Regions from separate parts of the Methylomicrobium lacus LW14 genome, predicted to be linked through region 2. Evidence: riboswitches for the same ligand, from Rfam matches in the RefSeq annotation. Region 2 holds a riboswitch; the other holds the start of a gene.
What was found. A riboswitch is a leader RNA that binds a small molecule or an ion and turns the genes downstream of it on or off. The one in region 2 is predicted to bind cobalamin.
Positions count from the first base shown of each region.

Region 1: it holds a riboswitch for cobalamin, as region 2 does, so the genes downstream of both, METLA_RS0103470 (CbtB domain-containing protein) here and METLA_RS0113330 (TonB-dependent receptor domain-containing protein) in region 2, are expected to answer to the same signal.

Region 1 is NZ_AZUN01000001.1:778,128-794,388, forward strand. It holds gene METLA_RS0103450 (DUF1097 domain-containing protein) at 1-333, opposite strand, end outside; gene METLA_RS22430 (hypothetical protein) at 477-860, opposite strand; gene METLA_RS21270 (PAS domain S-box protein) at 1,105-4,278, shown strand; gene METLA_RS0103460 (response regulator transcription factor) at 4,275-4,889, shown strand; gene METLA_RS0103465 (hypothetical protein) at 5,267-5,593, shown strand; cobalamin riboswitch at 5,840-6,056, shown strand; gene METLA_RS0103470 (CbtB domain-containing protein) at 6,169-6,348, shown strand; gene METLA_RS0103475 (CbtA family protein) at 6,348-7,091, shown strand; gene cobM (precorrin-4 C(11)-methyltransferase) at 7,084-7,863, shown strand; gene METLA_RS0103485 (sirohydrochlorin chelatase) at 7,872-8,711, shown strand; gene METLA_RS0103490 (precorrin-8X methylmutase) at 8,721-9,392, shown strand; gene METLA_RS0103495 (cobalt-precorrin-5B (C(1))-methyltransferase) at 9,401-10,501, shown strand; gene METLA_RS0103500 (bifunctional cobalt-precorrin-7 (C(5))-methyltransferase/cobalt-precorrin-6B (C(15))-methyltransferase) at 10,503-11,813, shown strand; gene cobI (precorrin-2 C(20)-methyltransferase) at 11,800-12,576, shown strand; gene METLA_RS0103510 (cobalamin biosynthesis central domain-containing protein) at 12,579-13,325, shown strand; gene METLA_RS0103515 (cobalamin biosynthesis protein) at 13,325-13,723, shown strand; gene cobJ (precorrin-3B C(17)-methyltransferase) at 13,724-15,103, shown strand; gene METLA_RS0103525 ((2Fe-2S) ferredoxin domain-containing protein) at 15,096-15,452, shown strand; gene METLA_RS0103530 (aspartate kinase) at 15,593-16,261, opposite strand, start outside.
Region 2 is NZ_AZUN01000001.1:2,896,185-2,912,445, forward strand. It holds gene METLA_RS0113310 (hypothetical protein) at 1-397, opposite strand, end outside; gene METLA_RS0113315 (SEL1-like repeat protein) at 412-2,076, opposite strand; gene METLA_RS0113320 (hypothetical protein) at 2,122-2,559, opposite strand; gene METLA_RS23765 (hypothetical protein) at 2,568-2,693, opposite strand; cobalamin riboswitch at 2,986-3,191, shown strand; gene METLA_RS0113330 (TonB-dependent receptor domain-containing protein) at 3,300-5,165, shown strand; gene METLA_RS0113335 (hypothetical protein) at 5,215-5,784, shown strand; gene METLA_RS0113340 (bifunctional adenosylcobinamide kinase/adenosylcobinamide-phosphate guanylyltransferase) at 5,843-6,340, opposite strand; gene METLA_RS0113345 (cobyric acid synthase) at 6,337-7,728, opposite strand; gene cobC (alpha-ribazole phosphatase) at 7,728-8,291, opposite strand; gene cobS (adenosylcobinamide-GDP ribazoletransferase) at 8,276-9,022, opposite strand; gene METLA_RS0113360 (AlbA family DNA-binding domain-containing protein) at 9,056-9,889, opposite strand; gene cobT (nicotinate-nucleotide--dimethylbenzimidazole phosphoribosyltransferase) at 9,926-10,963, opposite strand; gene bluB (5,6-dimethylbenzimidazole synthase) at 10,947-11,606, opposite strand; gene METLA_RS0113375 (NAD(P)/FAD-dependent oxidoreductase) at 11,646-12,659, opposite strand; gene METLA_RS0113380 (rubredoxin) at 12,684-12,854, opposite strand; gene METLA_RS22070 (peptidogalycan biosysnthesis protein) at 12,954-13,181, opposite strand; gene METLA_RS0113390 (hypothetical protein) at 13,282-13,680, shown strand; gene METLA_RS0113395 (hypothetical protein) at 13,789-14,445, shown strand; gene METLA_RS22970 (hypothetical protein) at 14,519-15,130, opposite strand; gene METLA_RS22975 (CAP domain-containing protein) at 15,014-15,421, shown strand; gene METLA_RS0113405 (DUF2784 domain-containing protein) at 15,415-15,780, opposite strand; gene METLA_RS0113410 (RtcB family protein) at 15,797-16,261, opposite strand, start outside.

The DNA.
Region 1 (16,261 bases), 2.1 Mb from region 2:
GATTGCGGATAATTGAGGAAGGCTCGCGGCGAGACACATCACGATTACCGCAATGGTGACGGTTAAGGCCGCCATCAAAGGAAACCCGAGCAGCGCGTCGGACGGCACATTTATAAGCAGGAAGGCCGTTATCCAAGCCATCACGACGCCGAAAATACTACAGGTAATCGTGCCCTTGAAGGCGGCTTCATTCGCACCGAGTGCGAAATACGCCGCCCAAGGAATCGTTGCCGCCCAGATGAAAAAATATCCGCTGAGCGGGCCTACCGCAAAGAATGTCGCGGCGCCCGCCAAGATGCCGATACTGAAAGAAAGTGCTGTGAGATTGTTCATAGTGTGATTCTCCGAAGGGTGCCTCGACGATGTGATATAAATGGATTTCATAAGGGAGGCGGTCCGATGAAAGTCCAATCTTTTGCCTGTACTCAACAGGTGAGTCTTCTGCAGGCCGTCGGGATGGTACCAAATATTCCCTGTTAAACAAATAAATGCGAATGATTAATTCGGCCCTTTGAAGCTTTAAGCGGCGTCTTTGACTCTAAAATATTGAAAATAACTCGGGACGCGTGCAGGATGATTTCCCCAAAATTCATGTGTTTATTATTGCTCGCCCTTGTTGATTGAAACCGATTTCCTTGAGTTAGTCGAAAATCAACTGGCACTACGGGCAAGTCGCTGCCATGGAGGGAGAGCTTCAAGATCGGCCATAGGCATACGCCATGCCGCTGACCCTGGATCAGGCGTTTTACGGCAGCCAGGCGGCGGTTGTTTTCGCCGACGCCGAAGGAATACCAGAACCCAGAACTTATAAACCAGTGATTATTTACAGTAGTATTGGGGAAATCTGTAATGCTCGTCACGGCCTGGGGCCCTTATATCGGTTACGCTGCGTCGATTCACGGCAAATGATCTGCCCAAAGATTTGCAATAGTCAATAAGCCGTATCCTGTCGGCTAAGCTCGTTCCGCGGCATTGCTGTCGAAGAACAGATAATCAGGAACCGCCAATCAATTGCTCAGTCACAGTAAATATGCGCCACCAGCATATTCCAGAGGATGGCAAACCTTATTCCCGTTGCGAAATGAGCATAGACGGCAATACCGGATGAACTTTAAACGATTTAAAACTCAATCGATTATCCTTTATTTTGACGCGCAACCTTATGGGTTGCGCTACGGGTGGGCGATGCTGACAGTCGCTATCGCCGCGATAGCAACACTCTATGTTCCCGTGATTGGCGAGCGGGCAGCGTTCTTGTTATTTTTTTTCGCGATTATCCAGACCTCTTTCTGGCTCGGACGGAACCCGGGTATTTTCGCGATGTTCTTATCCTTGATTGCAGTTAATGCTCTTATTTTGTTTCCGGCCTCGATTTTAAAGTCTTATGACGTTCTTATTTTAAATGCGGGCTTTTGCGTTTTATCCGCGGTTATCGTCGCCACCACCAGCCTTCATCGGAGGTTAACCGGGGCGCTTTGGGAAAGCCGGCAACGCTATGCCGGAATTGTCGAGTCGGCTTTGGACGCATTGATTACTATCGACGCCGATCAACATATATTACTCTTCAACGCCGCGGCGGAAAAAATGTTCGGATGTACGGCAGATGAAGCTGTGGGGGGATCTCTCGAGCGTTTTATTCCCAAGCGGTTTCGCCCCGCCCATGCCGCGCATATTCGCGCTTTCGGGAGTACCGGCGCCAGCAATCGTAAAATGGGCGAACTGGCTGCTGTTAAAGGCCTGCGCGCCGATGGCGAGGAGTTCCCGATCGAGGCGGCTATTTCCCTGTGCGAGATAAATGGCGAGAAATCATTTACCGCCATCCTGCGCGATGTCACGGAGCGCGTGCGCGCAGATAGCGCTTTAAAGGAGCAGCTTAAGCTGCAGGATCAACTGACCAAGGTTGCAGCAACCGTGCCTGGGGTAATTTGTTCCTTCCGGTTGCGCCCGGACGGCTCCGCTTGCATGCCTTACGCCAGTCCGGTTTTCGAATCTGTATACGGACTCAAGCCCGATGCTGTAGCCAAAGATTTTAGTCCGATCTTTGCTCGCGTCCATCCCAGAGATATCGGCCATATCCATGAAACGATCGCCGAGTCTGCTCGTACTATGCAACCCTGGCAAGACTGTTTCCGCTACGACCATCCGACGAAAGGGGAAATATGGATCGAGGGCCACTCGATACCGCTACGCGAAGCTGACGGCAGCACTCTCTGGCATGGTTATATCCAAGATATGACTTGGGAAAAAAAGACCGAATTGGAACGGCAAAAATTTATCTCTCTAGCCGATAATAGCCAGGAGTTCATTGGCATGTGCGACATGAACTTACTTCCCATCGATATCGAGGAAAGAAAACAGGCAGAGCAGCAAATAACTTTCTTGAACCGACATTTGCAGCGCCGGATAGAGGAAATGCAAGCTATTTTCGATACCGCGCCCATCGGTCTAAGTATCGCCGATGACACGACAGGCTGTCGTATCCGAGGTAATCCGGCTATTGAAAGGATGCTTGGCTTAGCGCCAGGCAGCGAGCTTTCTTTGGAAGGGGACACCCCGGCCCCCATTTGTGCAATGCTGAACGGACGCGAGCTGGCAGTCGAGGAACTGCCGATACAGCGTGCTAACCGCGGCGAAGTAGTAACCAACCAGATTATCGATATCAGCCGTCCTGATGGTCTGGTCATCACGGTGCTCAGCAATGCATCCCCCTTATTCAATGAAGAGGGATTTCCACGCGGCGCGGTTGGCGCTTTTCTGGACATCACGGAGCTGAAACGGGTCGAAGACTCGTTAACGAAGAGCCAAACTCAGCTTCGGACTTTTATCGAGCAGGCACCTCTCAGCATTGCGATGTTCGACCGTGAAATGAACTATCTGGTCACTAGCCGACGCTGGATCGAAGAGTTTGGACGGGGGTACGATGATCTGACGGGACGTAACCATTATTGGGTTAATCCGGATATTTCCGCCGAGTGGCGAGAGATTCACGTTAAAGCACAAGCCGGGGCGTTTCTGAAAAACGATGACGACTTATGGATCCAAGCGGACGGAAGCCGGCATTGGTTGCGTTGGGCGGCTTATCCCTGGACAAACCAGGAAGGGAAGATCGGCGGCATTATTATTTCCTGCGAGGATATCACGGCACGCCGAACAGCCGAGGAAGAATTGCGCACTGTCCAGACGCGACTCGCTATTGTCGTCGAAGCGGTGAAAGCGGGTTATTGGGACTGGGATCTGAATACGAGCTCAGTCTACTTATCGCCTGAATGGAAGCGGCAAATCGGCTTTGACGAGAACGAATTGCTCAACCGATGGGAAGAATGGGAATGCCGCTTGCATCCCGACGACCGGGCATCGGTGTTGGCGGCCGCTGAAAACTATATCTCGGGACTTCTGCCGGTCTTCGAATTGGAGTTCCGTCTGCGTCACAAGGATGGCTTGTACCGCTGGGTTCACTCTCGTGGCGGATTATTGCGTGACCCCAATAACCGTCCCTATCGTATGCTGGGAATAAATTTAGACATTACCGACTACAAGAAGCAAAAGGAATTGAGTGAGCGGCGCGATAAGATGGAGCAATCGTTCCGGCTCTATGTTGTCACCCAAACGGCGGCTGCCATAGCTCACGAACTGCATCAGCCACTGGCTGCGATCTCCTCTTATGCCGAAGTGGCGTTACATATGCTGCAAGCCGGCAACCAGAATCCGGAAAAGCTCGGTTCTCTTATGGAGATTTGCGCCCAGCAAGCACAGCGTGCCGGGGGCGTTATACGGCAATTAATGACGGTATTGCATAAAGACGAGGCCCTCAGCGAGTCGATAGATATCAATCAATTGGCCCGGGAAGCACTCGAGCTAGTCAAGGCGGCCGGACATTTAGGGGTTTTTAGCATAGAACTGAATCTCGCCGCGGCCTTGCCGCCGGTCTGGGCCAATAGTCTGCAAATCGAAAAGGTGCTGATCAACTTGTTACGCAACGGCTTGGAGTCCATGCAGGAAAGCGGATTAAGCGCCGGAACGATCACCCTAACAACGCGTAGCACCGATGACACGCCGGCCATGGCGCAGGTGACGGTGCGTGACGGCGGAAAAAGCGTGACGGACATCGCCATCTTGAAAAACATGTTCCAACCCTTCTACACGACCAAACCCCAAGGTTTAGGTATGGGCCTTGCTATCAGTCGCGCCTTGATCGAAGCTCACGGAGGAAGAATGTGGGCTGAGCAAAACGCCGGTAACGGCATCAGTGTCCACTTTACCTTATCCTTCGTGACATGAGCACTCAATTCTGTGTTTTTATCGTCGATGACGAGTATGTGATACGCCATAGCCTTGGGCTGGTTATGGAAACCGCAGGTTTTGCTTACCAGACTTTCGAGAGCGCCGAGGACTTTCTGCAAAACTATTGTCCGGGCCAGCCTGGCTGCCTGCTACTCGACTTCAACTTGCCGGGCTTGAACGGTCAAGAATTGCAAGTCGAACTCATCCGCCGCAAGATACACCTGCCGATTATTTTCCTCACCGCTTATGGCGATATACCCATGACGGTCCGAGCAATCAAGGCCGGAGCGGTCGATTTTCTGACGAAGCCCGTTCCAAACAACCTGTTGATCGAGCGGATACAGGCAGTGCTGCAGCACGAAACACAGATATCCGAACAGACTTTGGCGGAACAAGCTCTCTGTATGCGCCTATACGGTCTTACCTCCCGCGAAATGGAAATCATGTCTTGGGTTGTGGCGGGTCATTCCAATAAGGAAATCGCTCGGCAACTAGGCATCAGTCACCGTACCGTCGAAATTCACCGTGCACGGATCTTAAAAAAAACCGGCACAACGAATCCCCTGGAACTGGCCCGCCTGTGCGAAGCCAGCCATCTTCCACTCTGACTCGAGTCCCCGGATCTTGCTATTTTGGCTATAAATTGCTTGCGCCGAGATAATTAAGCTTAATTGCTAAAATTAGGCTTTCACCCTCTCGCTCGTGAACCGGCAAATGTATGAATGCACCGTACTCCGCTGGTATTGAATAAGTGTCCTTATGTACGTGCTCGCACGTATTTTATCGCTCACTGATATACGGTTTAATTTATCCCACTGGCGATGCTCGCTCGACTCAAACTTGCCAAAAAAGGAGTGGGTTATTCGTTAAGATCGAATGCACTTCTTGGTAGGCGGGGAAGACGAGTTTCTTTTCCTGTGGCGAGGATCATCCTATATAGGATGCATCCGGTTTTGATTCATTTTATTACAAGGGTAACGACTCAATGGATGCGGATTATGATATTTTCGAGATTGTCGCAGTCATACGTGATTTCTGGCTCGTCGATGCGGAGTCTTATCAGCGAAAGTATTGCACCAACCATGGCCAGACCTTGGCTCCCGGCTATTATGTCGTCAACTGGCCGGAACACATTCGGGCAAGGCGATTTAACGATCACGCCGCATTTCATGGGCCGTTCAAATTTCGCAAGGAGGCGCAAGTGGCCCTTGAGTGGATGCATAAGACGAGGGAACTTCTTTTGACAAGATTCTCCGAGGTATCGTCTGCTGCCGCTTTGAACGCTACCCCAATGGAAGTGAAGAAACTCTGATCGTAAAGGCTATTTTGCACTGTTCTTTGTCGGTTTTGGTGTATACCTTACCCGACTTCCACAATCGGCCGGATTTCGCAGGCCACCCCAGAGATAAAAACGCCCCTCGGCGCCATTCACCCCATGAGCCCCGGACGTCTTCTAATCCTTTCCTGACGGCCAATTCGGCGACCCCGCCAATGCGCAGGAACGTAGAAATTCGGCGTTTTTGGCAGAAAAGAATCGCCATAGCTACCTCGGATGAATTATACTCGCCGCCGATTAGGTGCTTTGGTGCGTGTTCTCTGTGCCAGAGTTAAACGGGAAGTCCGGTGCGATGGTTATTTTTTCCATCTACTCCGGCGCAGCCCCCGCTGCTGTAAGCCTGATGAATCGTCTTGATGCCACTGCGCGTTTCGCGTGGGAAGGTGGGCGAATTCAGATGAAGGTGAGCCAGAAGACCGGCCTGATTCGACTGTATGGTTGCTGACTCTCGGAGGGAGAGCGCAGGCCGGAGACATCCTATATCCGTCTCTGTACGCGTATTCTCTAATCCAGTCTGCTCCCGAAATCCATTTTGAATCGAGGAGACTGTCATGTTTATCCAATCCCCACTCCCAACGTTGGCTAACGCGCTCGATGCGCGGGTCTTGACCGGCATGGCCATGCTCCTATTGGGCGCTACTCTGGTACTGGCCGTAGGTTTTGCGCCGCTAACCGAGGTGCACAACGCCACCCACGACACCCGCCACGCCACCGGCTTTCCCTGCCATTGATGGCCGGCATGCTCCTCCCGCGCATTATTTTGTCCGCCGGAATTTCGGGGATAGTGGCCGCCCTTTTGCTGGCGCTGATGCAAATTCTGTGGGTGACACCGCTGATCCTCGAAGCCGAAACTTATGAAACCGCGGCGGAATCGCTAGCACATACCCACATCGCCGACGCTACCGCCGGGCACGAGCATCCGCAGCAGGCCTGGCAGCCCGAAGACGGCTGGCAAAGAACCCTGGCGACAATCAGCAGCAACGTGGTCATGGCCATCGGTTTTGCATCGATGTTGACCGGCGCCTATTGTTTGCGGCGGCCGCCTGGCTGGGTTATCGGGTTCGGCTGGGGATTGGCCGGTTATGCGGTGTTTTTCGCGGCGCCAAGTTTAGGTCTGCCGCCGGAATTGCCCGGCACGACGGCCGCCGACCTGCTGGCTCGACAATATTGGTGGCTGGGTACGGTCTGCGTCACGGCAATCGGGCTGGGCTTGCTGTTTCTGCAAAGCAAACCCATGCCGAGACTGGCAGGCGGTTTGCTGTTGCTGAGTCCCCATCTGCTCGGCGCACCGCAGCCGGCGATGGCAGAAAGTCTGGCACCTGAGGCATTGCAAGTTCAATTCATCCAGGCGTCAGCGCTCAGCAATCTTGTGTTCTGGCTGGTATTGGGCAGCGTGTCGGCGGCTTTGGCCATCCGTTTCGGTGTGGGTGATGAAAACCAAGGCCTGGCATCGCCGGAGAATCGGCATGGCTAAAGTCTGGTTTGTCGGCGCCGGCCCCGGCGATCCCGAACTGATTACCGTCAAGGGACAGCGCTTACTGGCACAAGCCGGCGCGGTGCTGTATGCAGGATCCCTGGTCAATCAGGCCGCAACGCTGTACGCACCGGCTGGCAGCCGGGTTCGCGATTCAAAAGACATGACGCTGGATGACATCACCGCCTGGCTGATCGATCAGGCCCGTCAGCATGACACCGTTGTGCGTCTGCAAACCGGCGATCCCGGGCTTTACGGCGCATTGACCGAAATGGTCAGACCGCTGGATCAGGCCGGCATCGATTGGGCTGTCGTGCCGGGAGTTTCCTCGGCACTGGCTTCCGCCGCTGTGGCCGGCGAAACGCTGACGCTGCCGGAAGTCACGCAAACCGTGATTTTGACCCGTGTCTCGGGGCGCACGCCAATGCCGCCCGGCGAAGAACTGGAAGCTTTGGCCGCCCATCGCACCACGCTATGCATTTTCCTGTCGATTACCTTGCTGGCCCATGTGCAAAAAGCCTTGCTGGCGGCCGGCTGGCCGGCGGATGCGCCGATTCTGGTCGTGCAAAAAGCCAGCTGGCCCGGCGAGGAAAAAATCGTGCGCGGCACCTTGCAAGATATTCGCGACCGCTGCCGGGCGGAAAAAATCAACAGTCAGGCGATGATCATCGCCAGCCCGGCGTTAGGCGCCCGGTATTGGCCTGAGATCCGACATTCCAAACTCTACGATGCCGGGTTTTCGCATCGTTTTCGTAAAGCGAGCAAACCATGAATCCAAACATGCAAGCACAAACCATCCTGCTGGTCGGCCACGGCTCGCGTGAAGTCTCCGGCAATCTGGAAATTCAGGCGTTTGCCGAGCAGTGGCGCGCCCGCGAACCGCAACGCCGCATCGAAGTCTGTTTTATTGAATTTGCCGATGTGCTGCTCGACGACGGCTTGGATCTCGCCGCACGTCACGGCGGCCAGGTCGTCGTGGTGCCGTTGATCCTCAACGCCGCCGGCCACGTCAAGATGGAAATCCCCGAGTATATCGAACATGCCCGGCTGCGCCATCCGCATGTGGAGTTTGTCTATTGTCGCCATCTCGGCAGTTGCGAGGAAATCCTGACCATCCTGCAGCGCAATTTGCGCAAAGCGATGCACACACTGGATGTGCCCGACCCGCGCAATACCGGCGTGATCGTGTTGGGGCGCGGTTCATCCGATCGGGTTGCCAACGGGGAAGTCGCCAAAATGGCGCGGTGGCTGTACGAAGAAACCGATCACGATTTGGTGGACATCGCTTTTACCGGCATCACCCATCCGCGTCTGGAGTCGGTGGTGCAGCGTCAGATCAAACTGGAGATGCGGCAAATCATGGTGCTGCCGTTTTATTTGTTCACCGGCACCCTGATCGAACGCATTCGCCGCCAGGTGACGCGTTTGCAGAGCCAGTATCCGCATGTCCACTTCGTCCTCGGCCCGTATCTGGGTTTTGAGGACGAGATCTACCGCTTACTGGAACAGCGCATACAAGAAGCCACGGCCAACAGCCAGCCGGTGATGATGGAATGCGATGGCTGCAAATACCGTGAATTCGCCGCCGATCATGGCCTGGGTCCTCACCATCATGCCTGAGGCCGTAGCATGAATCACAACACCATCACCGAACAACTCACCGACGCCGGCCGCCGCATCGAGCACGATTCCTTTGCGATCGTCGATGCCGAAGCCGGTCCGCACCCCTATCAGGCCGATGAATGGCAGGTGGTGCGGCGGATGATCCACGCCACGGCGGATTTCGAATTCAACGGCCTGACCCGGTTCTCGCCCGGCGCGGTCGCTGCCGGCGTGCAGGCCCTGCTGCATGGTGCGGCAATAGTCGCCGACGTGGAAATGATTTGCGTCGGCCTGTCCAAGCCGCGGCTGAATCATTTTGGCGTAGGCACCCATCAGTTTATCGCCGATGACGATGTGATCGCCCAGGCCAAAGCGGAAAACAGCACGCGCGCGGTACAGGCGATGCGCAAGGCGCAACGGTTGAATCTGCTCGACGGCGGCATCGTTGCGATCGGCAACGCGCCGACTGCGTTACTGGAAGTGGTGCGCATGGTGCAAGAGGACGATCTGCGGCCGTCCCTGGTGATCGGCATGCCGGTCGGTTTCGTCTCGGCGGCAGAATCGAAGGCGCTGCTCAGTGAAATCGCCACCATCCCCTGGATCGTGATCGATGGCCGCAAAGGCGGCTCGACGCTCGTGGTGGCGGCCATCCATGCCTTGCTGGCCTTGGCCGAAGCGCAACAATCGGCGCGGGACTGACAGGCAGCGTGGAAAAAAAAGCCAAAGGCACCCGCAAAGGCTACACCACCGGCGCCTGTTCGGCCGCGGCGGCGCGGGCGGCGGTATTGGGTCTGGTGACTGGCGCGGTGCCGGAAGCGGTCGATTGCGAGTTGCCGAACGGCCAACAGGCGCGGTTTGCCGTGAGCGATGCGCATTGCGACGGCCTAAACGCGCATGCCGTGGTGATCAAGGATGCCGGCGACGACCCGGATGTGACCGACAAGGCGCCGTTGACCGCCGATGTCCGTCTGCTGCCGGATGCGCCCGGGGCCGTGATATTGAAGGGCGGCGCCGGCGTCGGCACGGTCACGATGCAAGGCCTTGGACTCGAAGTCGGCGGGCCGGCAATCAACCCGGTGCCGCGCCGCAATATCGAAGCCAATATCCGTGCCGCCGCCGCGCAGTTGTTGGAACAGTGCGGCCTGGAAGTGACGATTTCGGTGCCGGGCGGCGAGGACATGGCCAAAAAAACCCTCAATTACCGGCTGGGTATCGTCGGCGGAATTTCGATCCTGGGCACCACCGGCGTCGTGCATCCTTATTCGACCGCGGCGTTTCGCGCCAGTGTGATTCAGGGCGTCGAAGTCGCGGCCAATCAGGGCCAGCCGATCGTGGTGCTGACCACCGGCGGCCGCACCGAAAAATTCACGATGCGCGAATTGCCGGAGCTCGCGCCGGCCTGCTTCGTGCAAATGGGCGACTTCTTGAAATACGCATTGGATACGGTGGTCAAGTGCGGCATACGTGAAGTCGTGATTGGCGGCATGGTCGGCAAACTGACCAAGATTGCGCAAGGCGAGACCATCACTCATGCCAATCGCAGCGCGGTCGATACCGATTTGCTGGCGGAGATTGCCGCCGACATCGGCGCTCCGTCCGAGGTCTGCAACGACATCCGCCATTCGGAAATGGCGCGCTATGCCAGCGAGCGGATGGAGGAACTGGGCCTGATCGATCCGTTTTATCGGGCATTGGGCGAACGCGTCATCCGAACCTTGCACGGCCGTTATGCCGGCCAATTTCATTTACGGGTATTGATGTGCGATTTCGATGGCAACAAGCTGGCCGAAGCGGCCGGAGAGGTATGAGATGACAGAGCCCTGCCGGATCATCGGCGTACTCGATAGCGGCAGCCGCAGCCTGACGGCCGAAGCCTTGACGCATCTGAACAGCGCCGAGGTTGTGATCGGCGGCCAGCGGCTGCTGGCCTTGCTGGCCGATGCGATTGCGCCGGGCGCCGAATGTCACGAGTTGACCGGCCAGTTGAGCCGGGTGCCGGCCTGGATCAGCGACGCGCAAAGCGCAGGAAAAAAAGTCGTGGTTCTGGCTACCGGCGACCCGCTGTGTCACGGCATCGCCGGCTTCCTGATCGGTAAACTCGGCCACGGCAACGTGGAAGTCCTGCCCAACCTGTCGATGCTGCAACTGGCCTGCGCCCGACTGGGACAGTCGTGGCAGTCTGTGCGCATCGGTTCGGTGCACAGCCGCGATGCCGGCGAATGGACCCCCGGCGCCGATGCCCAACATGGCTTGTACGAGTTGCTGCAATTGCTGCGGCAATCGCCGCTGACGGCGGTGTTGACCAGCCCGGACAACACGCCGGACCGTATCGCCCGCATGCTGCAACAGGAAGCGCCGGCCGCGCATTATGACATCGCGGTGGCCGCCCGGCTGCTGCAAGCGGACGAACACATTTCCGGTTGGCTATCCGTCGATGAAGCCGCCGGCCGCCGTTTTGCCGATCCGAATATCGTTTTGATTCGGCAAAAACGTGACATGGATGAAGCGCTGTTTGGCCTGCCGGATGCGCGCTTTCAACAGCGTAAACCCGACAAAGGCCTGATTACCAAACGCGAAGTGCGCGCGGTATCGCTGGCGCGGATGGCGCTCAAGCCTGACAGCATCGTCTGGGACATCGGCGCCGGTTCCGGCTCGGTGGGTCTGGAAGCGGCGCGGCTGTGCGCGCGAGGCCATGTCTACGCGATCGAAAAAAACGCCGACGATACCGCCATCGCGCTCGCCAACCGCGCCAGTTTGCGGGTCAGCAATTACAGCCTGCGCCACGGCCGTGCGCCGGACGGCCTCGAAACCTGGCCCGACCCCGACGCGGTATTCATCGGCGGTTCCGGCGGCGAGTTGCGCGAACTGATTGCGCTCTGCCTGCAACGCTTGCGCGATGGCGGCCATTTGGTGATGAACTTTGCGACGATCGAAAATCTCGCCGCGGCGGTGGAAGCGCTAAAAGCCGCCGGAGCCGATTGGGATGTCTTGCAACTACAAGCCGCCCGCAGCAAACCGATACTGGACATGCACCGGCTACAGGCGGAAAACCCGATCTGGATCGTGGCTGCGCAACCCGGTAGCGAAAAAAATACGGAAGACACCCATGACTCAAAGTAACGGCCGGCTGTTCGGCGTCTCGCTCGGTCCCGGCGATCCGGGCCTGATCACCCGGCGCGCCTGGGAATTGCTGCAGCGTAACGATTGCCACTGGACTTATCCGGTCCGGCGCAAGCATGCCGAAAGCCATGCGTTGCAAATCGCCTTGCGGGGTGGTCTGCCGCTGCCGGCAGAACACACGCCGCTGATTTTTCCAATGACTCACGATGCCGAGATTCTGGCCGGTTACTGGCTGCGCGCGGCCGAAACCGTGCTGACGCAACTGCATAGAGGCCGGGACGTGGTGTTTATGGTCGAAGGCGACGCGTCCACCTATTCGACTTTCGGCCATCTGGCGCGCACAGTAGAGTCCCTGGATGCCGCCTTAGTCATCGAAACCATCCCTGGCGTGCCTTCGTACAACGCCGCCGCCGCGCGGGTGGCGATGCCGCTGGCCGACACCGACGAGACCGTCGCGATCGTGCCCGCGAGTTACAGAATCGACATGGTCGAACGCCTGCTGAACGATTTCGACACCCTGGTGTTACTGAAAGTCAAACCGTTGCTGGACGACATTATCGAACTGCTGCAACGTCGCGATTTGTTGTCCCAGGCCGTGTTTATCGAAAAAGCCGGCACGCCGGAAGAGCGTGTCGAACGCAATGTCGAGCGCTTGCGCGGCGAAAAGGTCAACTACCTGTCATTACTGCTGATTCGCAATCCGCACCGCCAGCGCGGCGACATCATTCGCGGCTGCCGCAAAAAAACATCGAATCCGGAATAAACATGAAAGCAATACAAGAACCCCGCGTCGTGCTGGTCGCGATCACCAAACACGGCCTGTCGCAAGCCTTGCAGTTGGCCGCAAAACTGCCCGACGCGCATCTGGCGGTCTCGGAAAAATTCGCCGCCGGCTTGCCGGCCATCGCCAACCCCATCGAGGTGTTGCCCGGCACATTGAGCGCGAATATCGGCATGCTGTTTGCGCGCTACGACCAGGTGGTGATGTTCATCTCGCTGGGCGCGGTGGTGCGGCTGATCGCGCCGCATCTCAAATCCAAGGACGAAGATCCCGGCGTGGTGGTCATCGACGATGCCGGGTGTTATGTGATTCCGGTGCTGTCCGGTCATGTCGGCGGTGCCAATGCCTTTGCCGAACACCTGGCCGCCTTGCTGGAGGCGCAAGCGGTGCTGACCACGGCCTCCGATGTCGGCAAGACCATTCCGGTAGACATTTTGGGCCGGGAGTTGGGCTGGCAGGTCGAGGCGCCAAAAATCAACATCACCCGCGTCTCGGCGCATGTGGTCAACGAAGAACCGATCGCTTTCGTGCAGGAAGCCGGCGCGCTTAACTGGTGGACTCGGCCGACACCGCTGCCGGGCAATATTCATCTGTTCGAACGTTTCGAGGATGTCGATCTTGACCGCTACCGCGCCGTGTTGTGGGTCACCCGACGCGACATCGCTCAGGCCTGTTGGGACGATCTCGCCGAACGCTTGGTGGTGTATCGCCCGCCGGCAGGACAAGATTGATGGCCGTGATGCTGGGCCTGGGGTGCGACCGCGATACCTCCTTGTCCACAATACAAGCCGCCGTCGATCAGGCTTTGGCCTCGGCCGGTCTCGACCTGTCCGCCGTTGCCGGCATAGCGACCATCGACAAAAAAAACGACGAAGCGGCGATACTGCAGTTGGCAGCCGACCACGGCTGGCCCTTGCATTTTTATAGCGCCGAACGACTGACGCAAGTGCCGGTGCCGAATCCGTCGGAAACCGTGCGTAAATACATGGGGACGCCGGCGGTTGCCGAGGCTGCCGCGTTGTTGGCGGCCAATGCGACGATGCAGGCGTTGCTGCTGGAAAAACACAAATACCGCGGCGCAGACGGCAAAAACGCCACGGTTTCGATTGCAAGCATCAGAAAGGGTTAAATGAAAAAAGGCAAAATTCTGTTGGTCGGCTTCGGTCCCGGCGCCCCGGAACACATGAGCCATCGCGCCCGCGCCGCCATCGCCGAGGCGGATGTGGTCATCGGTTATTCCACCTATATCAAACTGGTGCAGGAACTGCTCGACGGCAAGGAAGTGATCCGCAAGGGCATGACCGAGGAAATCGATCGCAGCGTCGAAGCGTACGAGCAGGCGCGGCAAGGCAAAACCGTGGCGCTGATTTCGTCGGGCGACATCGGCATTTACGGCATGGCGGGCCCCACTTACGAAGTGCTGTTCCAGGCCGGTTGGACGCCGAGCAGTGAGATCACCGTCGAAGTGATTCCCGGCGCAACGGCGTTGAATGCCTGTGCGGCGCTGGTCGGCGCACCGCTGACCCACGATTTTTGTTCGATTTCGTTGTCGGATTTGCTGACGCCCTGGCCGGTCATCGCCCGCCGCCTGGAAGCGGCGGCGCGTGCCGATTTCGTCGTCGCGCTGTATAACCCCAAAAGCGGCCGCCGCACCCGGCAGATCGTCGAGGCGCAACGGATTATGCTATTGCACCGCTCGCCGGATACGCCGGTGGCGATCGTCAAATCGGGCTACCGCCGCCGGCAGGCCATTCAAATGACTACGCTGGCGCAGATGGCCGATTGCGAGATCGGCATGCTGTGTACGGTATTGATCGGCAACAGCAGCACCTTCGTCCGCGAAGGTTTGATGGTCACGCCGCGCGGCTATGCCAACAAATACGATACATTAACCCGCGAAGCCAAAAACGGGGAACAGGCCGGGCGTTCGCTGGCGATGGGCCTGAACGGTTGGCATGCCTGTGTGCGTCGTCATTTGCGGGAAAATCCGGCGGTCACTCTGCGCGAAGCCGGTGCCCATTTCGACGCGCCTCCGGGCGAATTGCTGGCGGCCATTGCCGAAGCCCGGCCCGATGACACCGCGGGCAACATGCAGGCCCGGCTGATCGCGGCCGAGCATCTGGATAGGGTGCTGACAGCAGCCAGGGACTGGGGCAGGCTCAGGGCCGTGGTGCGCAGTGACGCGGCCATCGCCGAAGTGCTGCTGGAAGCAAAAGATTTTACCCGCAAAGGCTCATGGCTGAATCTGGCCGGCGAGCATTGTCATTTGCATGTCGATACCGGCCGCATCGCCAGCGCCTGGTTTTTCAGTCAGGCCGGCCAACAGTGCGGCCTGTATTTTATCGACGCCTGCGGCGCATGGATCTGTTCGCTGTTGCTGGTTAAATCGGGCGATCGCTTCGACCAATGCGCGCTCGACAGTTTCCAGCAAGCCTTTGAACAGTACGGTCAAGCGCTCGATAGTGGTGTTACAGATAACGAATCCGAGGAGATTACCCGCGATGAATGACATGCCGTTACCGGAAAAACCCAAAATGGGCGATTACAAACGCCATCTGCTGGTCTGTACCGGCCCGCGCTGCACGCAAGACGGCGAATCGCAAGCGCTGTTCGACAGCCTGGGAGCAAAATTCAAGGCGGCGGGACTGGATCAGGGGGCGTTGCGGGTCAAGCGCACACGCACCACCTGTTTTGCCACCTGTAAGGCCGGGCCGATCGTCTGCGTCCAACCGGACGGCATTTGGTATTACCATGTGACCGCCGTCAATCTCGACCGCATCATAGAGCAGCATTTGCTCGGCGGCGTGCCGGTCGAGGAACTGATTTTTCATCGCGGCCCCGGTTGCGAACATGGCTGACAGCACGCCTTGATGAAAATATCAAGAAATTTCCGAGGCATGGGTGTTCCAAATCGATGGACATTCGGAAATCAAAGGCCGACACCCAATAAATAACGGCTCCGCTTCATGGTGAAACGGAGCCGGAATAACACTCTGACTTACGCCGCCTGATCCAGCTTGAACGCCGCGTGCAGCGCCCGGACCGCCAGTTCCAGATATTTCTCGTCGACGACGACCGAGATCTTGATTTCGGAGGTCGAGATCATCTTGATGTTGATGCCTTCGGCCGCCAGCGTCTGGAACATCGTGTTCGCGATGCCCGCGTGCGAGCGCATGCCGACGCCGACGATCGAAATCTTGACGATATTGTCATCGGCGGTGACTTTTTTCGCGCCGAGTTCCGCGCAGGTTTTTTCGAGCGAGGCCTTCGCGCGCTGAAAATCGTTCCGGTGCACGGTGAAGGTGAAATCGGTCGTTTCGTCTTCGGCGATGTTTTGCACGATCATGTCGATTTCGATATTCAGATCGGCGATCGGGCCGAGGATTTTGGAGGCGACGCCCGGCTTGTCCGGTACCCCGGTGATCGTGAGTTTCGCTTCGTCCCGGTTGAAGGCGATGCCTGAAATCAATGCGCTTTCCATTTGTGTGTCCTCATAGGTAATCAGCGTGCCGTTACCTTCTGTAAATGATGATAATACGCGTAATGCCACGTTATACTTGCCGGCGAACTCGACCGAACGAATCTGCAACACTTTCGAGCCGAGGCTGGCCATTTCGAGCATCTCTTCGAAGGTGATCCGCTCAAGCCGGCGCGCCTTCGGTTCGAC
Region 2 (16,261 bases):
GTTCAATTACTAATTCCGAATAAATATGAAAGCCGGCATACGGCCTCACTTCCTTACACTTTTCCCCTAATAGCGCTTCATCTTCCGATTCGTCATTTGGCTTTTTATAGCCATGAAATTTTTCGAGCAACTCAAGGAGACAAGTACTAGGTTCCCCTGTATAAGCAGGCAAATCAATATCTAAAATGATGTAGTCGATCTTGTTCAAGTCGTTTCTAATGAAACGTAACCCATCATCCAAACTCGTTTCAATAAAAACTCCGAATTTTTCTAAGTTTGCTTTTAATTGCCGCTTGTTGTCTGAAAAACTCTGTTTATCAATAATGCCGGAAAATAGGTTACTTGCCGTAGTTATTGCAGAATTATCAAAGTCTTCTATCCACAGAAAATAACTCATCTTCCACCCTGCCTTTACAGAAATTTGTTAAGAATGCCGAATTCGACCACAAAATCATCCTGCAGCGCGGGCTTGGTAAACCGACTCCCTGTTTTTCGTGCCAAGGCCGATAAAAACGCATGCCCCTTACGGCTACCCTTAATGATGGTGCGTTCGCTTCGCGTTGAAGGATTGCGGCAGCTCAACACCCGACAACCCTCGCGCTCCGCCCACTCCAAAACCACCGGCTGCCGGGTTGGAGACGAATAGTATTTAAAGGCATTTACCAGGATTTCATTGAGCAGAATCGTTAAAAACGACTCCTTGACCCAGAACTCCTTGAAGCGAATGTCCGCATCGTCAAAGCCCTTTATTTCCAGTTTAAAAAAATGTTGTTCCAGCCACGCCAGACGTTCCTCCAATCCAGCGGATTGCATCAATAACTGCGCGTAACTTTGCTCCCACTCGGCTTGCAACTGCTGCTCCAGCTCATAAAAGTCATCATACCAACTTTTGAAGCTCAGTTCCGGCGCACAAAGACCGTGAGCTTTCGCATAGGCCAGATAATGTTGCTGGATTTTCTCGGTGGCCGACGCGGAAAGCAGGTGCAACATGATCATATCCAGGGTTTTACCAAAGACAGACATAAGACTGCCGGTGCCACGATGATCCTGTTTCAGCCTTTCGTTGAGCACGTCCGGGTCGGTGGAAATGATGCTGAAAACATCCAGCAGACCGCGCATGGTCTGCGCGGCTTCGGTATACAGCTTGACCTGGTTTTCGTGGGTGGTGTTGTAGATGATGGCATCCAGAGGGCTGCGGAATTTGTGGGCGAACATCGCCATGGTTTCTTCTAGTTCGCTTTCTTTTGCTTTCAAACTTTGATTTGTTTTATCAAGTTTAAGCTGTTGGAAAAGTACTTCACGAAAAGGCTCAAATAATATTCTTTCATGCTCAGTCACTTCTTTTAAAAAACCTTCGATGTGTTCCTCGGCCAATAAGTACTCACCAGATCGAATAAATACGTTAAGCCGAAGCGATAAAATAAAGTATTTGTCAATCCAAAGAAAAGGATAATCTCCACTAAGACCATTACACAGTATATTACCAATACCTTCTAAGTGCCGATATGTCAGTTCAGCATTTATATCATTTTCATCCAAAGCCATTTGGTCAGAAAAAACATCTAAGTACATATTTATTAAAGCTTCCCCTAAATTTTCTTCAAAGCCGCCATCGTTACCAAGCTCGTCTAAAAATGGACCTTCAGCCGCTTTTTTAAAATTAGAAATCGCCAATTCTTTATTGCTCGCAACGCCTTTCCCTGCTAAATACAATAAGCCGAGAAAAAATCGAGCCATTGCGGAATGGGGGCCTGTTTCATACCCCTTGCAGAACGTTAAGACAAAGCTCCAGCATTGTTGAATATTATTCTTCTCCCATAAGTCATATGGAACAACGATTTGAATGCCCGCATTCACAAGCCAATTCAAAGCATCTTGATTCCCCTTTTTGGCGGCTTCGACCATGTCTTCCATGCCATTCTCATAGCCTGGATATTCACGAATTAACTTTTCAATAGCCAGATTATATTGAAGCCCCCCATTATTTAAAGACATTTCAAACTCATCAAGATCGAACCCGAAAACATCATTACTTAACGCTTTGTCTTTATTGCTTTTGTCTTGTGAGTTTTCCATGATTAATTCCTTTATTTTTCGTTTTAACTAACGCTTTAGATTTTTTCAACCGCGTTGATTGTTCAAATTTTCGACATTAATTGGTATCTGCAATTCTTTCCCAACATCCTGCAACATTTTAATTGCTGTCGGTCTATTGAAATGCGTGGTGATATACCAGCCTTGATAGAGTTTTTGAGTTTGATAGCCGTTAGCCGGTGTTCTGGCTAACAACGGTATGCCGGAAAGCCTTTTATTCAGTCGCGCGACTTTATCCAAGCCGAGCGTTGCCAGAGTTTGCACAAAGGTATCCGAGATCGTGGCCTGTTCGATAACTTTTTCGCCAATCCTTACCCTTAGCGTACCACTCGACTTGCGGGGAATCCGGCGTGAACGAATCCGGACAGGTTTCGCAACCGCTTTGCTTGGTTGCCTTTCCTCGAATCGTTTTAAACAAGCTCTCAATTCCATGTCCAGCATCTGTAATCGTTTGCAGTCATCCATTTTCGCTGCTACCGAAGCGAAATCCCTAAAAGGCTCGCCTCGGCACTTTCGATTTTGAGATCATCGGCAGCGTAGGTAATAGCGGCAAACAGTTCGTTGAATTTGCTGGTGACGGTTTCGGGCAATCTGTTCATTGTGGTGTTCTCCAAGTTTTGTCCGGTTGTTGGCGGTAATGTATATCAACGCCATTGCATTTTTCTAATCGATACGTTACGGACCGTGGCTGTCGGCCGTGTCATTGTGCAGCCATGCCGTCTCAACATGAGATTTAGTATCGGGGAAACTTTGCGATTTGTAATGGGAGAACTGTGGGAGTTTTTCTGCGAGAAACAATCTCGACTTACAAGCGGAGACAATCCGTTTTCATGTTTGAAATGATTTTCGCAAATGCTTCTTTTTCATTGACATCCACCTCTTACCCTCTATAATCACCGCCTGCTTAAAGGTTCCATTGATGCAATTTCGTCAATGATTAAACGGGAAGCCGGTGAGGAAACTCCAAGGCCGGCGCTGCCCCCGCAACGGTAAATAAGTTAAGCATCATCAACAGCCACTGTGCGCGAGCATGGGAAGGCGATGATGCAGGGAAACCGCTTATGAGCCCGGAGACCGGCCTGAAAGTATCACTCGGAACAGCGGAGGGCTGTCCGCGACACGATCACGGCGGTTTTCCCGCCTGCCTGTGCGTTCGTCCTCCGCTGTGTAACTCACCCAAATGCGCGGGCGGCGCAGAGGACAACATGCAAAAACTGCTTTTCGGTTCGCTATTGCTGGCGGGCTTCCCTACTCTTGCCCAGGCCGAGGACACCTCTCCCGGCGACTCCAACGCTTTACCCGAAATGGTCGTGACCGCAACCCGGTCGGAAGTCGACAAAAATGAGCTCGCCACGGCCAGCACGATCTATACCCGCAAGGATATCGAACGGCTGCAGGCCAAGACCCTTCCCGAACTGCTGAAAGGCACCACCGGCATAGACCTGACGCAACAAGGCGGCGACGGCAAGACGACCAGCGTGTTCATGCGCGGCACCAACTCCGATCATGTCTTGGTGTTGATCGACGGCATCAAGGTCGGCTCTGCAACCTTGGGCACGACGGCGTTCGAGTTCATTCCGATCGATCAGATCGAACGCGTGGAAATCATCCGCGGCCCGCAATCGAGCCTTTACGGTTCGGAAGCGATCGGCGGCGTGATCCAGATCTTTACCCGCAAAGGCGGCCAGAGCGAAAAACCCACGGTCACACTGGATGCCGGCGGCGGCAATTACGATACGATGCGAGCAGCGGGCACGGTCAGCGGCAAGTGGCAAAATTCCTGGTATAGCGTCGGCGCATCGCATTACAACACCCAGGGATTTAATACCCGCGAACCGGTGACCGGCTTTTTCGGCGTCGATCAGCCGGATGACGACGGCTATCACAACACCGGCGTGAATGCGCGCCTCGGCCACCGCTTTGCGAATAATGCCGAAATTGACGCCTCCTTTATGCATTCGGAAGGCAGAAGTGATTTTGACGGCACCCAGCAGGACAAAGCCAAATTCATCAACGAGGTGGCATCACTCTCCGGCAGCCTGAACTTGTTCGACTTCTGGAAATCGACCGTACGTCTCGGCCATAGTTTTGACGACAATAATAATTTTGCACCCAACGGCGTCTTTGCGTCGCGTTTTTATACGCAGCGCTGGAATGGCACCTGGCTGAATGAATTTAACCTGACCGAAGACCATCAACTGCTGCTCGGTTTTGATGGCCGCAATGATGAAGTCGACAGCACGCAAAAGTTTAGCGCCAGCTCCCGCTATGATTTCGGCGTTTTCGGCAATTTGCATAGCCGGGTTTTCGAGGATCATTTCATCAATGCCTCGGTGCGCTGGGATAAAAATGAAGCCTTCGGCGACAATGTCACCGGCAACATCGGCTGGCGATATAACTCGCCGATCGGCATCAGCCCTTTTGCGAGCTTCGGCAAAGCCTTCAAGGCGCCGACTTTCAACGATCTTTATTGGCCAAACACGGGCTTTGCCTTCGGCAATACCAATTTAAAGCCCGAAGAATCGACGACGGCCGAAATCGGCGTCGCCGGCAACCATAAGCTTGTGCAATGGGAAGTCCGCGCGTATCACACCAATATTGATGACCTGATCAATTGGGCGCCGGTGAATCCAACGAATCCCTCCTCGCCATGGACACCTCAAAATGTCAGTAAAGCGCAGATTGATGGCTTGGAGGGAGAAATCGGCACGCAAATTTTAGGCTGGAACGGCAAACTGAACATGACTTTGTTGGATCCGCAAAACCGGGAGACCAATAAACGCTTAAACCGCCGCTATCAAAAGAGTCTGTCGTTCGACCTGTCCCGCTCATTCGGGCCTGTCGATGTGGGCGGCATGCTTCTGCTGCAAGGCGACCGTTTCGATGATCCTGGCAATACGGTTCATGTCAATGGCTACGCCACGCTAGACTTACGCGCCGCCTATCATTTCGACAAAAACTGGATGATCAACGCCAAGGTCAATAATCTGCTGGATAAACAATACCAACTGGTGGATACTTATAATACGGCGGACCGCAACTTCTTCGTTTCTATCCATTATAATAACTGACCGCGCGCCGGGACCGGCGCATAACCCGAATCACCTTGGAGATAATCTCATGACCACGACACAACGCCTGCAAACACGGTCTTGCCCTATCGCACTGATTGCGCTGATGGTGCTGACCCGCTTCCATCACTTCGGCGACATGCTGCATATGCCCGATGCCTCGCTGGCGGTATTTTTCTTTGCCGGCTTCTACCGGAAACCGTCCTTGTTTGCGTTTCTGTTGGTGCTGGCGGGAGTGATCGATTATCTCGCGATCGCAAACGGCACCAGCGCCTGGTGCGTGTCTCCCGCTTATGTGTTCCTGATTCCGACTTACGCGGTGATGTGGCTGGCTGGACGTTATTGCAGCCGCTATACGGTGCTCGATTTCGTCGGCGTATCATTGACCTTCGGCATGGTGATGCTTTCCGCCACGATAGCCTTCCTGATCTCGAACGGCAGCTTTTATCTGCTTTCAGGACGCTACGATCCGCTCTCTTGGAGTGAATATACCGCTCGCGTCGTTCAGTATTATCCGCCCTATGCCGGCTCGACCCTGCTTTATGCCGCAGTGGGATTCGCAATAATCAAAATCTTGATCAACATGCCGAAATTCCAAAGCCGTCAAAAAGCGCTTTGATTCGCTGTACCGGTTCCCAGGGCGGATAAGCGCTAGCCTATCCATCCTGGGGGTCACTTTATTTCATCTGCAACTTCAGTCCCGCCGTGCAGAAGAACACCTGTTCGCAATGCGCCGCAATCAACTGCGCGGCCTTGCCGGACAGATCGACATACTGCCTGGCCAGCCGATTGTCAGGGATGATGCCGAGGCCGACCTCGTTATGCACCAGCACCATACTGCACGGCAATTGCATCACCGCATCCAGTTCTTCCAAGATTCCCGCCACCGAAACCCCGTGAAAGAGCTGATTGTTCAGCCACATCGAAATGCATTCGACCAGCACCGGCCCTGGGCATTGTTGTAAAGCCGCCAGCAATTTGACCGGCTCCTCGATCGTGACGAACGCATCCTGCCTCCGCTCCTGATGCGCATCGATCCGCTTTCGCATTTCATCGTCGATAAACTCGGTCGTCGCCAGGTAGTAGGGTTTGCGGCCGCCCGTTTGTTCCAGAATGTAAGCTTCCGCCAGACGCGATTTGCCGCTTTTGACGCCGCCGGTAAATAAAGTCTTCATAACGTCGCCAAGATACGATCGATATCGACATGCGCGGCGACCATCTCCGCGAAGCGCCGGATTTCTCCGTTGCGGTATTCCTGATAACAAAACCCCTGATAGGCCGGATGGATCGCCTTGAAATAGTCGGCGCGAAAGCCGTCGTGATCGAATACGCCGTGCACATGCGTTCCGGCGATGCGGCCTTGTTGATAAGACACCGGATAAGCTTGCAGGCGGCCGCAGTGGATTTCATAACCCGCTATCGCCTCATGCGAAAACAGCCGGTAAGCGCCGCGCGCGAGTATCTTCGGGCTTTGATAGATCACCTCGTCATCGATCAGGCCCAGACCTTCCTCGACACCCGCGACCTCGTGTTCGAGCGCATCGGGATCGTGCAGCGTTTTGCACAGCATTTGATAGCCGCCGCAAAGCCCGAATATCGGCCCGGCAAATTTCTGTAATTCCGCAAACAGCCCTTGCCGCTTCAGCCAATGCAAATCGCGGATCACGGTCTTGCTGCCCGGCAACAGCACCATGTCGAAGGCGGCCAGCGGGCGGTAGTCTCGAATCACCTCGACATCGATCTCCAGATCTGCGATCAACACGTCGAGATCGTTATAATTGCTGAGCCCCGGATAGGCGATCACCGCGATCCGGATCTTGACCGCGCCGAGGCGCTGACGGTAGTTCTGCAGCGACTGCGAGTCCTCCATGTCGATATTCAGCGACTGGAACGGCACGACGCCGAGCACCGGCACGCCGAAACGCTCCGCGATGATCTTCTCTCCCTCATCGAAAAAACGCCGGTCGCCGCGAAACTTGTTCACGATCACGCCGATCAGATTCGCCCGCATAATAGGGTCCATCAACTCCAGCGTGCCGTAGATCGATGCGAACACGCCGCCGCGCTCGATGTCGGCAACCAGAATGTTTTGCGTGTTGAAAGTCTTCGCGACAAAGGTGTTCGATAAATCCTTCTCCAGAAGATTCAGCTCGACCGGAGAGCCCGCGCCTTCGGCGATCACCAGTTCGAAGTCGTCTCTGAGGCCATTGAACGCTTTTTCGACCTCGCCCCGCAAGGCGCCGATATGGTCGTAGTAGTCGGCGATAGACTGATTCTGAAACACCTTGCCGTTCACGATCACCTGCACCGAACCGTTGCCGTGCGACTTCAACAGCACCGGATTGAAACGGCAGCTCGGCTCGACGCGCGCGGCTTCGGCCTGGAGACATTGCGCCCTGGAAATCTCGCCGCCTTCGACGGTCACCGCCGAATTGTTCGAAACATTCTGCGCCTTGAACGGCGCGACCTTGATGCCGCGGTCGGCAAAAATCCGGCATAAAGCCATCACCAGCGTGGTTTTGCCGGCATCGGAACTGGTGCCGAAAACGGCCAAGGGTTTCATCATTTGTTCAGATAATCGATGTAGGTATAAGCATTTTGATGGCGCAGCTTGTGCACAGAGCCCGGATCGATGCGCAATTGAAACGCATTCGCCAGCGGCAGGGTCAGCACATGCGCGAGCAAGGCGCGTATCGCGCCGGCATGGGTTACGATGACCGCCTGTTCTAACGGTTGTTGCAAGAGGTCCCGCCAGAAATCGCCGATGCGTTCGTATAAGTCGGTAAAGCTTTCGCCATTCGGCGGCGCGGACTCGACAAAATTTGCGCTCCAATGCCTCAGGATTTCGGGCTCGATCGCATCAAAACGCACCCCTTCCCAGGCTCCGAAATTCAGCTCAAGCAGGCGGTCATCGGTCGTCACCTTCACCGACAACCTTTCGGCCAGTTGCGTACAACGCCTCAGCGGACTGCTGAAGACCGGGCAGTCCTCGGTCAATTCCGGCAGTTTTTGTTGCAGCGCCGACAGGTCTTCGCTGAAGCTAGCGGCTAACGCCACATCGCTCTGTCCGTAACAAAGCCCCGCTTCGGTCGCGGTACGGGTATGGCGGATCAGATAGATGTCCATAGGGCGCTGATACTCAGATAAAACACCGTCTCGGCGACCTGCTGGCAGGCGCCAAGGCAGTCACCGGTATAGCCGCCGATATGGCGGTCAAAATAGCGCCCCAGCCAGAGCGTGGAAAGCACGACAGGAACGACCGCCAACAGACAATTGCCCGGCAAGAATATGAACGGCAACAGCGCCATAGCGGCCGCGATAAAGAGATCGGCAATCCCGGGCTTGAACATCGCGATGCCGCTTTTGCTGTTTTCGGTCCGCGCGTAGGGGTAACGCCGCATCAACCCCAGCGGCATCAAGCGGCTGAAACTGTGCCCCGCGAGTAACGTCCACGGCACGATAACGGCAGGCATCGCCCCAAGCAGGCTGATCTTCAGCAGCAGCAACAGCAAGAGGCCGAGCGCGCCATAAACGCCGATCGCCGAGTCCTTCATGATCGCCAGGATGCGCTCTTTGCCGTAACCGCCGCCGAAACCGTCGCAGACATCGGCGAAACCGTCCTCGTGAAAGGCGCCGGTCACCCCAATGCCGGCGATCAATGCGATGATCACCGCCGCCGTTTGCGGCCAGAGCCCGGCGGCCAGATAAAATGCCGCCCCGGACAAAGCGCCGACCAACCAGCCGATCACCGGCAGATACACCGCCGCTTGCGGCAACTGTCGGTAATCGAGATTTTTCGGGCACGGAAGGCGAGTGTAAAAGCCGAGCGCCAAGAAGAACAGTTTTGGATGACGCATGTCAGCCGCATCCGCCACAACGGGCCTGCATGTTTATTTGCCCCGTTTCCAGCGTCCGGCAATAAAATCCAGCGCTTCCTTGATGTTCAGGTCGCGGGTCGCGCCGCCGGTGCGCACATAGAATTTTTGCGCGTTGCCCTGATCGATGAACACCGGCCGGTTCGCCGGCGAAACGATCAAGCGGCACACGTGCCTGTCGTCGATCACATGGAACAGCACATGCACGAAGGAACAAAGATCGGCGCCCAAATTCGCCGAAATGGCGGTCATCACCGCCTGTTCAAAGCCATCCTGATCCGGTTTCTTGAGCGTCTGAAAATCCTTTTCGAGGCCGATGATCTCGCCGTTATCGGCAACGCCGATCAAGAGCGTCCCGCCCACATGACTGTTCAAAAATCCGGCCAGCGTTTTCAGAATCACGCCCTCCAGCGAACGATTGATGCGCGACTCCGCCATGTCCCAGCGCAACGTCGATTTAAACTCCAGATAGGGGCCTTCCCCCTGGCGAATGATCGAAGGCAAATCCTTATCCAGTTCCGCTTTCAAATAATCGATATGGACGACGCGATTATGAATGAGCGTGTAGAAAGCCAAGGACAAGAGTCCGATCAACGCGCCGATTTCCGCATAAAAGGCCAACAGCATCAAATTGCCGTGCGAGATCTTACCCGTCAGCATATCGCCGACCTGATTCAACATAAATTGGACTGACGAAAGCGGATCGGAGGATGACTCGCGGGCGCTGATATAATCATAGCTTGGCGCCAGAACAAAAACACCGATAACGGCGCCGGCCAGCGCCGCCAACAGATAAAGCTTCATTTGTTGACGCCAGATCGTGAATATCAGCAGGAAGAATCGTTTCATGCGTTCAATGCGTGCGGGGTTCTGCCCAAAAGATAATCAATCGCGATCCACTCCGGCTTCAGCAAACGTCGCCATCTCATTCAAAAAAACCACCGCCGATAACAGTAAAGGATAAGCCAGCGCGATGCCGGAACCTTCGCCGAGGCGCATGTCCAGATTCAGCAAAGGCCGAGCATGCAGGTGATCCAGTAAGGCCCGATGCCCCTGTTCACCTGACATATGGCTGAAAACGCAATAATCAAGCACGGCAGGGCGCAATCCGGCCGCCGCCAGCAACGCGCTGCCGGCGATGAAGCCGTCAACGAGGATCAGCATGCTCAGTTCGGCCGCCTTCAGATAAGCCCCCGTCATCATCGCGATTTCGAAGCCGCCGAATGTCGCCAGGACCTCGCTCGGGTCGGACAGTCCCGGATGCCGGGTTAACGCCTGCTGTAATATCGAGACTTTATGCCGTAACTGCGCATCATCGAGGCCCGTGCCCCGGCCGACGCAGTTCTCCAGCGGCAAACCGGTCAGACAATGCATGATCAACGCCGCAGACGAGGTATTGCCGATCCCCATTTCGCCGAAACCGATGCAATTGCAGCCCTGGTCCCGCTGCTTCAAGACTAGCTCGGCGCCCTTGGCGAGAGCCATCGCGCACTGTTCTCGGGTCATCGCCGGTTGTTCCAAAAAATTGGCGGTGCCCTTGCCGATGCCGGCATCAATCAAGCCGGGCATTGCCGAAAGATCGGCATTGACGCCGGCATCGACGATCAGTAAATCGATTTGATGCTGCCTTGCAAACACATTGATCGCCGCGCCGCCTGAGGCAAAATTGGCGACCATTTGCGCGGTGACCGCTTGCGGATAGGCGCTGACCCCGGCAGCGGCCACGCCATGATCGCCCGCGAACACGATGATGCAGGGCTTGGTCAGGGAAGGCGACAGGCTGTTTTGAATCAGGCCGATTTGCAGCGCCAAAGCTTCCAGTTGCCCCAAGGCGCCGAGCGGTTTGGTCTTTTGGTCGATTTTGGCCTGCAAGGCCGGCGCCAGCGCCTGCGACAAAGGTTGAATGTCAAACATTTGCGGCACGGCCATTCCAGTGGTTTTCGAATAACAGATCGTCAAGCGGCATCCGCTGCGCCCAGCGCGCCTCTTCGAGCATCGGCTTGTCATAAAACCGTTCGACATGGCCCAGACACAAGATCGCGACCGGATGACTGTCGTCAGGCATCGCCAGCAGTTGTTTAACATCTTCAGGCTCGAACAGCGAGACCCAGCCCATACCAAGCCCTTCCGCCCTGGCCGCGAGCCAGAGATTTTGAATCGCACAGGCCAGCGAGGCGAGGTCCATCTCGGGCAGCGTGCGACGGCCGAACACGGCTTTCTCGCGCCGGTCGCATAAGGCCGCGACCAGCACGACCGCGCAGTCGAGAATGCCTTCGACCTTCAGCTTCATGAATTCGTCCTCGCGTTCGTGCAAGGCCTTGGCGGTGCGCTGCCGCTCCTGCTCGACCAGCGCATGAAGCCGTGCGCGCAAGTCATGTGCGGTGATCTGAATGAAACGCCACGGCTGCATGAAGCCGACGCTCGGGGCATGATGCGCCGCATCGAGCAGACGCCTGAGCAATTCGGGTTCGACCGGATCGGGCAGGAAATGACGCATGTCGCGGCGCTCGTAGATCGCACGATAGAGCGCGGCGCGCTCCGCGTCGGAATAACGGTGTTCTGTCATGGGATCGATAAGAATCGAGCGTCGCGCTAGAGGCAATGCTCAAAGATGATAAGGATGCGCCGCCTCGAAGCCGTGCACCTTCGCCTTGGTCGTAAAAACGGGCGGCGTCCAGCCTTCCTCTTCCTGACCGGCCAGGAAACTGGCGAGCCAGTTCGCCTGGCTGCGGATAGGCAGAATAAAGGCGTACAACTTGCCGTTCGGCAGTTCCGCGACGTCGCCGACCGCATAAATGTGCTCGTCGCTGGTCTTCAAACACTCGTCGACCTTGATGCCGCGGCCGACCGCAAGCCCCGCCTGTTCGGCCAGTTCGGTGCGCGGCTTGAAGCCGCAAGCCACGATCACCGCGTCGAATTCGGCCGCCGCCTCGGTCAATACGCAGACCTTGTCGCCTTCATTGGCGATGCTCTGCACCGACTGATTCAACAACACGTCGACGCCGGCATGATTCAGGTTTTCGAGCAGCGACAGCGAATCTTCCTCGACCAATTGCCGTTCCATCAGCCGGTCCATCGCATGGTACACCGTCACGCTGTCCCCCGAAACGGCCAGATCGGATGCGAGTTCGCAGCCTATCAGGCCGCCGCCGATGATCGCCCAGTCCGGCTGGCGATTTTGACCCAGGATGCCTTGGCGAAATTTGCGCAGCGTCTTTAAATCGGCCAGGCTATTCAGGCAAAAAAACAGTTCATGATACGCTCTTAAAGGCGGCGGAATGAAAGCCGCCGAGCCTTGCGCGATGATCAACTTGTCGTAGCTCAGCGATTTTTCCTGGCAGGCGCCTTCCAGATCGACCACGCGCGCGTCAGGGTGAATCGCGGTGATTTCGGCGCCGCTGATGATGTCGATACGATTTTCACGCAGCGCGGCGAACGATTTCAGGATAATGGTCTCTTCGATCGTATCCTTGCTGAAACCGCGCGACAGCAGAGGCCGTGAATAATAACCATCGTTCTCGTGGGTGACAATGGTAATTTCCGCGTCGGCGTTCAGCGCGCGATACTTCTCGGCAAAGGTCACGCCGGCAATCCCGGAACCAATAATCACGACTTGCATGTTCAATCTCCAGATACCCTACGCTTATTCGATCAACTCAAAATCACTTTTGACGGTGCCGCATTCCGGACAACGCCAATCGTCCGGAATATCTTCAAAACGGGTACCGGGCGCAATGCCGCCTTCGGGATCGCCCTCGCGCTCGTCATAAATGTGGCCGCAAATCGTACATTCGTATCTTCTGTATTCGGACATGAATACTCCTCCTGGGTTAAAACTAAAGCTGGCACTGCCCGAAGCAGTTATAAGACGACTGTATCAGTTCTACAGCCATTTTCAAACCGGCATCGGCGATTATTTTTTAATCGGCAGCAAATCCACCGTATTTTGGCGGTAGGCTCTGACCGCCGGCCGCTCGCACGCCAAAAAATTTCCGACCGCCTCCGCAAAGCCTGCATTGCTGATCCAGTGCGCCGAATAGGTGATCACCGGCTCGAAACCGCGCGCCACCTTGTGTTCGCCCTGCGCGAATAACCGGTTGTTGATTCTAAAACGAAAGAGTGATGCCCGATAAAGGAAAATTCACCGAGGGAGGTAAAGAATTTATTGGTTTCACTTATCGGCAAAGCAAAGAATGGTTAGAATGATCTTCCTTTTCTTGAAAACAGATCGGAGGCCGAAAATGAGCTTTAAAAGCAGTCTAGTCAAACTCGCCATCAAAATGACGCCAAACTTCCTCGTCAGATGGGTAGCCAACATCCTCCTGAAGGGCATTGCCGAATTATCGGAATTTAATTTCGATATCGACGCACGCACAGCCTATGTGCAGGCAACCCTTTACGGCGAAACCGAACCGATTGATATTTGGGTGCATGATTTTGGCATCGTCAGCGATGAAGCATCGCATTATTTGACGATTCATCAAGCGCAATCGAACAAGCCCTGGTTGAATAATTTACTCTCCCGCATCGCCGGAAAAACATGGAAAATTCCTGCGATCCCTCAATTTCAGGACGAAATTGAAATTGCCTCCGAGCTATTCAAAACCGAAAGTCAGGAAGCTGAAAATGATCAGGCATAATCGCATTACCCATGGAAGAAAAACCGATTTGATGATCGTTAAGTTTTAACATCCACTGATTCACTGAAGATAGAAACGGTTTATTCAATTACTTTATAAAGGACGGTTATGACCCTTCCAAAATCAGACTTAACCCAGCAACGCTTGCAGATATTGAAAGATTTTGACGACGACATCATAGATCAACTGCTGCACAGCGTCTCCACCTACACGGATCAAAAGCACAAGACTCTCGCCAACCAAGCCGAGGAGATTCAGGCCAAACCTTTACAAGACGGATTGGATGCGGAATGGCTCGCCGCCCTGCTCGACGACGATCACGCCTTTTTAGATGAAGCGCATAAACTGATCTACGAGCTTGCGATCGTCGCGCTCTACAAAAAAATCGAAATCACCACAAGGCGGGCTCTGGCGGCTGTCTTTCCCAGTATTGCCGCCGAACCGACTCTTAAGCTCGAAAAACTGAACAAATATTTACGCAAACAAGGCATTGAAATAGCGTTATTACCGAACTACGAGGCAATGAACGAAGTCCGGCACCTTTATAACGATATTAAGCAAGGCGGCATTGCGGGCAAAAAACTTGTCGCCTATCCAGGCTGGGAAAAGGGAGAAGCGCTTCAAAATCTGGATGTCGCCTACAAAAGGCTAGCACCGCTGTGCGCAAGCTATATCAAGGAACTAATCGAAATTCTGATGCATCATTTAAGTTGCGAGACCTTCAATGCCGAAACGAATGAAGAGGAAAGGGATAGCGGCGATTAAATCGGCGGCAAGATGATTTTACTGCAATAGTTTGTCGCACGGTTTCAATGCAAACAATCTTGCGAACGCCAAATTACAGCGCTGAGTAATTTTGAGCAACGAACTCCCCCGACTCCGTTGACGGCACGGCTCTTTGCCTGCGAAAATGCGCCAGACAGTCTATCACCAGGGTTCCACCGATGAGTTCAAGATTGCCATTGCTCTCCAGCATCCCCCGTGTCTTACTGGTATTATTTCTGACAACGTCGCTTGGACACGGTGCTAACCTCGAACAAAATGCGCGGTCGCCAAGCTCAAGGCGGCCGGCACGCGCACCGCGGCCCTGCTTGCCTGTCACCAAAAAGCGATCTCCAAGGATGTCGCGGTCGATCCGAAATGCCTGCAGAATGCGGACCTCAAATTCATAAAAGCCATCGAGAAGGCAGAAAAGCAGTTGCCGTGTGCAGGCAGTAAAATCGATCTCACCCGAGAGGCGGATGCCTGCGTCACCAACCTCGTCGAGACGGTGGAGGTAACCGCGGCGACTGAGCCGCCGAGCCTTGCGGGCATTACGTCCGCCCACAATGCAGTGCGCGCCGAGGTCGGCGTCAGGCCGCTCGTCTGGAACACGTCTCTCGCCGCGACGGCACAGGCCTGGGCCGATCAGTGTAGCGATACTGCCGCCCCCAGCGGATTCATCGACCACAATCTCTCACGTAGCGCCACCTATCTCTACGTAGTGGGTGAAAATATTTATGCCAACACCGGAGCGGCCAAGGCCAATGACGCGGTATCAGCGTGGGCATCGGAGATCGCGAACTACGACTATGCCAGCAACACTTGCACCGGAATCTGCGGCCACTATACCCAAATCGTCTGGGCCGCGACGCACGAAGTCGGATGCGCGCGTTCCTCATGCCCCAGGCTCACCTTCAGTAATACAATCGTCTGCAACTACGGACCCGGAGGGAATATCGTCGGCCAAAAACCCTACTGAGCCGCTTTCGCCCGATAAATAACTTTTGCGTAAATCAGCAGATTTAGCACAATGACGGCAATGCCTAAACCGATTTGTATTTCCCTGGTAAGCCCGGCAGGATAGATGATCGGCATGAGGTAGTGTTCGATAAAATCGCTGGCGTATTGACCGCCGCTTGCCGAACGCAGCTGGTTTTCAAGATAAGTCAAAGGGCAAATCCAGCCGGCAAATTCGATCGAAGCGCCCCAGATCGCGGCGGGCAAGTGTAGCCACATCAGCTTCGGCCATTTCAAGACCAGCAGGCCGCCTAAACTCACGAAAAGAATGAAGCCAAAATGAAGCGCGACGATCAAATCGGCGAGTATCGGATTCGGCATATAAGCCGTGATCTTCTTAGCCTTTAATACAAATAACCGGTTCCAGCCTTGCGACTTTGCGCGAGAGTCCGGCCCTATCCGCCGCATCCACCACCGCACTGACGTCCTTATAGGCGAGAGGCGCTTCTTCGGCGATACCACGCAGCGAAGGACTGCGGATCAGGATGCCTTGCCTGGCCAGTTCATCGACCAATTCCCTACCCCGCCATTGTTTGGTCGCCTGATGCCGGCTCATCGCGCGCCCAGCGCCATGGCAGGAAGAACTGTACGCACGATATTCATTGTCTTTGGCGCCGCACAAGACATACGAACAGGTGCCCATCGAACCGCCGATCAAGACCGGCTGGCCGACATCCTTGAAAGCAGCGGGCAAATCGGGATGGCCGGGGCCATAGGCGCGGGTGGCGCCTTTGCGGTGGATGAACAACTCTTTCATTTGGCCGTTGACCTTATGCCTTTCCACCTTACAGGTATTGTGGGA